DNA from 2 places in the Shewanella sp. ISS20 genome. Region 1 is predicted to be linked to the other one. Evidence: predicted binding sites of a transcription regulator. Region 1 holds the regulator's gene; the other holds the start of a gene.
What was found. Region 1 encodes FliA, which starts transcription of late flagellar genes. Its sites were predicted from a motif close to CTAAAGNTNNNNNNNNNNNNGCCGATA; they were not measured.
Positions count from the first base shown of each region.

Region 2: AC1HDP_RS05530 (flagellar protein MotY) is a predicted target of FliA. The motif match lies at 2,061-2,087, and genes of this name have one in related genera.

Region 1 covers NZ_JAWRZK010000001.1:1,598,290-1,601,711, reverse strand. Annotated here, with positions in the region: gene flhF (flagellar biosynthesis protein FlhF) at 1-676, shown strand, start outside; gene AC1HDP_RS07270 (MinD/ParA family protein) at 681-1,562, shown strand; gene AC1HDP_RS07265 (RNA polymerase sigma factor FliA) at 1,555-2,274, shown strand; gene cheY (chemotaxis response regulator CheY) at 2,309-2,692, shown strand; gene AC1HDP_RS07255 (protein phosphatase CheZ) at 2,707-3,422, shown strand, end outside.
Region 2 covers NZ_JAWRZK010000001.1:1,210,502-1,213,923, reverse strand. Annotated here, with positions in the region: gene AC1HDP_RS05540 (Na+/H+ antiporter family protein) at 1-875, opposite strand, end outside; gene rnt (ribonuclease T) at 1,255-1,980, opposite strand; gene AC1HDP_RS05530 (flagellar protein MotY) at 2,119-2,997, shown strand.

The DNA.
Region 1 (3,422 bases):
TCAGGGTGATGATATAGTTCATCGCGGCGGTATAGTGGCATTTGTGGGGCCAACTGGGGTTGGTAAAACCACCACCTTAGCCAAATTGGCCGCGCGTTTTGCTGCCAAGCATGGCAGTGATAGCGTGGGCTTAATTACTATGGATCATTATCGCATTGGCGCCTTTGAACAATTAGCCACCTATGGCAAGATTATGGGGTGCCCTGTGAAGCAAGCTCATGATATTAATGAGTTAGAGCAAATACTATATCAATTTAAAAATCGAAAATTAGTGTTAATTGATACGGCGGGTATGGGGCAAAGGGACATGCGACTCTATCAACAATTGGATACGTTAGCCGCTAATAATCGCCTCCCAATCCGCAGTTATTTAGTGTTATCAGCCACTTCTCAGCGTAAAGTAATGGAAGAAGCCGTACGACATTTTCAGCGCATTCCATTGGCTGGCGCCGTGTTAACTAAAATGGATGAATCTGTTTCCATCGCAGCAGCATTGTGCACCTTAATTGCCAATAGCTTACCATTAAGTTATGTCACTGACGGTCAAAGAGTACCCGAAGATATGCAGGTAGCCGACACCTATGCCCTCGCTAAGCAGGCCTTAGCTGGACTCAATGTGTCAGCACAAGAATTACAAGAAACCTGGTCAGATTCTATGGCCTATGCATTTGAGTAAAGTTATGACTCCTGATCAAGCAAGCGGTTTACGCAAAATGAATCAACCTATGAATGAGAAAGTAAAAGTTATTGCGGTCACAGGCGGTAAAGGCGGTGTGGGTAAAACCAGCGTCTCAATCAATACTGCGGTGGCTATGGCTGAAAAAGGCAAGCGGGTGCTGGTGCTTGATGCCGACTTAGGATTAGCTAACGTCGACGTTATGCTCGGAATTCGCGCTGAACGTAATTTATCCCATGTGTTATCCGGTGAAGCCGAGCTTGACGATATTATTGTTCGCGGCCCTAAAGGCATAGGCATAGTGCCGGCAACCTCTGGCACCCAAGGCATGGTGGAGCTCACTCCTGCTCAGCACGCTGGGCTTATTCGCGCCTTTAGTGAAATGCGCACTCAATTTGATGTGTTAGTGGTCGATACTGCCGCCGGCATTTCTGACATGGTGCTAAGTTTTTCCCGCGCCGCACAAGATGTCGTCGTGGTGGTGTGTGATGAACCCACGTCAATCACGGATGCTTATGCTTTAATTAAAATTTTAAGCCGTGAGCACGGAGTGTTCCGCTTTAAAATTGTGGCCAATATGGTCAGAACTTTACGTGAAGGAATGGAGTTGTTTGCTAAGCTTAGTCGTGTCACGGATAGATTTTTGGATGTCGCCTTGGAGTTAGTCGCGACCATACCTTTCGATGAAAATCTACGTAAGTCAGTCCGCAAACAGAAATTGGTTGTGGAAGCTTATCCTAAATCTCCCGCGGCAATTGCGTATCAAGGCTTGGCAAACAAGGTCATCAGTTGGCCGGTGCCGACTCAGCCTGGTGGGCATCTTGAGTTTTTTGTTGAACGATTAGTGCAGCGACCAAATTATCAAGAGGATAGGGCGAGTGAATAAAGCAGCCGCATATTCCGGCATCCATGATAAGACCAGCATAGTTGAACAATATGCGCCGTTAGTGAAACGCATCGCCCACCATTTGTTGGCGCGTTTACCTGCATCGGTTCAATTAGATGATTTATTACAAGCCGGAATGATGGGGTTGCTGGAAGCATCGTCAAATTTTGATAGTAGCAAGGGTGCGAAATTTGAAACCTTTGCCGGCATCCGTATTCGCGGTGCCATGTTGGATGAAATTCGCCGTGGCGACTGGGTTCCACGCTCAGTGCATCGCAATAATCGTCTAGTTGCCCAAGCCATTGAAACACTAGAACAAGCCTTAGGTCGAGATCCTTCTGATATAGAAATTGCCGATAAACTTGCTATGCCGCTAGATGAGTACCATCATATTCTTAACGATGTTTCTACAGGAAAAATCATAGGGATAGAAGATCTAGGCGGAACGACTGATTTTTTCGCTCCGGATGCTAGTGTCGATGACGGTACGTTTGAGTCTTTAGCGCAATCACAATTTCAAAGCGCTCTAGTTCATGCCATTACGTTGTTACCCGAAAAAGATGCTTTAGTTTTATCGCTTTATTACGATGAAGAACTGAATTTAAAAGAAATAGGAGCCATACTTGAGGTGAGTGAGTCACGAGTTAGCCAGATCCACAGTCAGGCAATGCTTAGGTTAAAAGCCAAACTCAAACAATGGACACAATTATAAATACTGACGGAGCAGTAGCTCACCGGAGGAAGCCTTGGACAAGAACATGAAAATTCTTATCGTGGATGACTTTTCGACCATGAGACGGATCATTAAAAACTTGTTGCGTGATCTAGGATTTAATAACACACAGGAAGCCGATGACGGTTCAACCGCGCTGCCTATGTTGCAAAAAGGGGACTTTGACTTTGTGGTCACAGATTGGAACATGCCGGGAATGCAAGGTATTGATTTATTAAAGGCGATGCGTGCTGATGATAAATTAAAAACCATTCCGGTATTAATGGTGACCGCAGAAGCTAAGCGTGAACAGATTATTGCAGCGGCGCAAGCCGGAGTAAATGGCTATGTGGTTAAGCCTTTTACCGCCGCTACCCTCAAAGAAAAACTGGATAAAATCTTCGAACGTCTCGGTTAAGCAAAGGATATGCTATGCAGGATGCAACCACCGGGCTAATCAACCTTGAGCAGGCCCACCAACTTGTGGCAATGCTTAGTGATGGTCAACAACAATTGGCTGATGATTTTATTCGGGAACTAGCTCAACCTCTGCAAAAAGAATTATTTGATGAAGTGGGGAAGCTCACCCGTCAGTTGCACAATTCTCTAGCCGATTTTCAACTCGACAGTCGTTTAACTGCTTTGGCACATACAGACATTCCCGATGCCAAAGAGCGCTTAAATTATGTCATTCAAATGACAGAACAAGCAGCTAACAAGACTATGGATGCCATTGAAATAGCCTTACCAGTTGCAGACACACTATTGACGAGTCTTGCGAGCGTTAAGCCTGCTTGGGAAAGGCTGATGCGCCGAGATATTGATTTGACCGAATTTAAAAGTTTGTGTCATGACGTTCAACATTTTATGCAGCACACGGAAGAAAATACTTTACGCTTAAAAGAGTTATTGAATCAGGTATTGATGGCTCAGGATTTCCAAGACTTAACTGGGCAAATGATCCGCCGAGTCATAGATCTCGTTCGTGAAGTAGAAAACAACTTAGTTTCGATGTTAACCGTGTTTGGTGACCTACCAGATACAAGGGATAAATCATCGCAACTATCAGGGATTGAAGCCGAAGGCCCAATAATGAATGCAGATGTTCGTCAAGACGCGGTTGCAGGTCAAGACGAAGTGGATGATTT
Region 2 (3,422 bases), 390 kb from region 1:
ATCATGCGCACACCTTGGTTAAAAATGTCTTGATCGGCTACATGCCTAAGGGCGCCACTGGTAGAGAAGATCATAAAGCCCACTAAGGCGCCAAAGATCATCGAATCCGTGTAAAGCTGCACGGCTAACGTCGAGATAATCGCGACAAGGGCAATGGCGATACTTTTAGGATGGATTTTTTCTTCAGGCTCTGCGGTTAATACTTGCTGCTCATTGTATTCGCGCGGGCGACGATAACTAATGAAGATGGCAATCAATAAACCAGTGAACATACCTAAGGCTGGCAACATCATAGCGCTTGGGATTTGCGCCAAGGTGGCATTCAAGCCATTGCTATTAAGGTTAGCTAACAAGATATCGTTAAGGAATATGCCACCAAAACCAATTGGCAACACCATATAGGTAGTCACTAAACCAAAGGTCAGCACACAGGCTACTAAACGTCTATCCAGCTTTAGCTTGGTCATTACATGCAGTAATGGCGGCACCAAAATAGGAATAAAGGCGATGTGTATGGGTAAAATATTTTGGGATGACACAGCCATCGCCAATAAAATTAGCAGTAAGGTCCAACGCACCACATTAGTATTTTTGGCGGAGGGTGCATGGCCTAATGAGCGAATGACTTTATGGGAAATTAAGGTGGTTAAGCCTGAGTGGGACAGAGCTACGGCAAAGGCACCTAAGAGGGCATAACTGAGGGCGATTTGCGCGCCGCCACCTAGACCTGTGTTAAAGGCTGAAATGGTTTGATGTACATCTAATCCACCAATTAAACCAGCAGCCAAGGCACTAATGGTTAATGCGATTACCACATTAACTCGCGCTAGACTGAGGGCTAGCATTAAACAAACTGCAATAACGACTGAGTTCATGATAATTTCTTATTGTTAGCGCTAAAAAAGTTAATCTTGACGGCAAGATGCCTGACTGTCCAGCATTTCAATGGCTAGTTTGATAATTTACAACATAACTATTACTGACAGTTCTGTTGATGATAATTGTCTGTAAAGTGTACGTGCGGTATGTGATTAAGGTGTTTTGCTGTTGTGAATTAGTGTGGTGCGGGTTGACTGTGGCGGCTTGTTGCTGCTTATTATTGCGGCTTATTGTTGTGGAGGATGGCAATTGGTAACTGTAGTTTGTGCCATGAATCGGGCGGGGCGCTTTATGGCAGCGCGGCGGTTTTTAATTCCTCCCGCAGCCGAAGCCGCAGGAGGTCATCAATATGACTTATAAGCTGTTTGCGTGCGCTTAGCTCGCCGCATGATCTGCCGTGGTGGTAGCTGCAGTGTCAGCAGGAGCTTCGATGGCAACTTCAGTTTGCACATTGGCTTCAGCATCGGCAACCGGCATCGGCCAACCGCCAAGGGCTTTCCAACGATTAACTATGTAGCAAAATAGCTCGGCCGTGCGCTCAGTGTCGTACAAGGCTGAGTGTGCTTCTTTATTATCAAAGGCAATGCCTGCCATTTTACAGGCCTTAGCCAGCACGGTATGACCGACAGCTAAGCCCGCCAAGGTTGCGGTATCTAAGGTCGCAAACGGGTGAAAAGGGCTACGCTTTAAATCAATGCGCTCAATGGCAGCAGAAACGAAGCCATGATCAAAAGCGGCATTGTGCGCCACAATAATACTGCGATGACAACCTACAGCCTTTTGCGCTTTTTTAACTTCTTTGAAGATAGTTAAAAAGGCTTCTTTTTCGCTAATAGCACCACGTAACGGATTGGTAGGGTCTATGCCATTGAACGCTAAGGCTTCAGGTTCTAAATTAGCGCCTTCAAAAGGTTCAATATTGAAATGCAAAGTTTTATCAATGCTGAGTTGGCCGTCTTTGTCCATAGCTAGCATGGTGACAGCAATTTCTAAGAGTGCATCTGTCTTGGAATTAAAACCGGCGGTTTCGACGTCAATAACAACGGGAAAGTAACCACGAAAGCGGTTTTTAAGTAAGTTTGCGTCAAACGAATCACTCATAGTAAAGCCTGATAAAAAAACGGAGGGCTATTATGCGCAAAGAGGCCTTGAGTGTCATGCGCAAATGCCCAAATTTTAAGCTAAAGAAGTGAAAAAAAATGCCGATAGTCCAATGTAAGTGATTTTAGGAGCTATTACATGAGAGTGAACGCCCATATAGTTGCGCCCATAGCCTTGGCCGTATTGCTATCGTTTCCGGCGAACAGTGAACTTAGGCATTATGTGGCGAGTCTCGATGAATCGACTTGGATGCTAAGCCGCAGCACGCCGATTGAATGTCGACTTGAGCATGAAATCCCAGCTTATGGTAAAGCTGTGTTTACTAGTCAAGCGAGTAAAGAGCTCAATCTGTTATTCACTTTGGACATGTTGAATAAACCGGATGAAGCCACTAAGGCCAAATTAATGAGCCGCCCGCCGTCGTGGCGCCCAGGGTTACAGCCCAAGCAAATTTCACAGCTGACTTACCACAGATACTTTAATGGCGAAGTGCCCAAAACGGCGGCGTGGAATATGCTAACCGAACTTGAGCGCGGGATGGAGCCGACCTTTTATTATGCAGACTGGCACAATGATAATAATAATGTCGCCGTCGGCTTATCGGCGGCCAACTTTAAGTACAAATATCGCCAATTTAAACAATGCTTGGCGGGATTACTGCCTTATAGCTTCGATGATATTGCTTTTACTGTGCTCAATTATGAATTTGACAGCACCGAATTGAACGCTTTTTCAAAGCAGCAATTAGCTCGCATTGAAGAGTATTTAAAGCACGATCCTAAGGTTGATTTAGTGTTAGTGGATGCTTATACCGATAGTTTCGGTGGTCGCGGCATCAATGATAACGTGTCAGTGTCACGCGCCTCGACAGTTAAAAAGTTTTTTGTGGCGCAGGGTATTGAGGCCAAACGTATTTCTACTTTGGGCCACGGTGAGCGGCGTCATGTCGCAAATAACGATTCTAGTGAAGAGCGGGCGCGCAACCGCCGTGTGGTCATTAGGATAAGTAAGCCGTAATCGGGCGTCAATTGTGATGACTAAACCTTGCCATGCAAGGTTTTTTTATGAATGTTGCAGATAAAAAAAAGCCCACTTATTTCTAAGCGGGCTGCAAAAATTAGTATTGCAATCAACAAATTGAAGGAAGGAAGTCAAGCATAAGAACCAAATAACATTAACGGGTCACACCCATTAATCAAGATTCTTCGTTTCCAATATCCATAAGCCTATGGACACTTCCTGAAAACTGGCGCCATTGTACGGTTCTGAATAAATACAACAAGCAAGAAAAATTGGCCAAGAACATTAGAAAAACTAATGGCTGCAAAGGTGATCTTGTTCACTAAAGTCGCTTTTATAACAATAAATTAGGTAGTTACTCAGATTTAATGCATAAGTAAGCTTTACTGCGCTCATGCTTGGTTGCGTTAATGTTAGGTTGG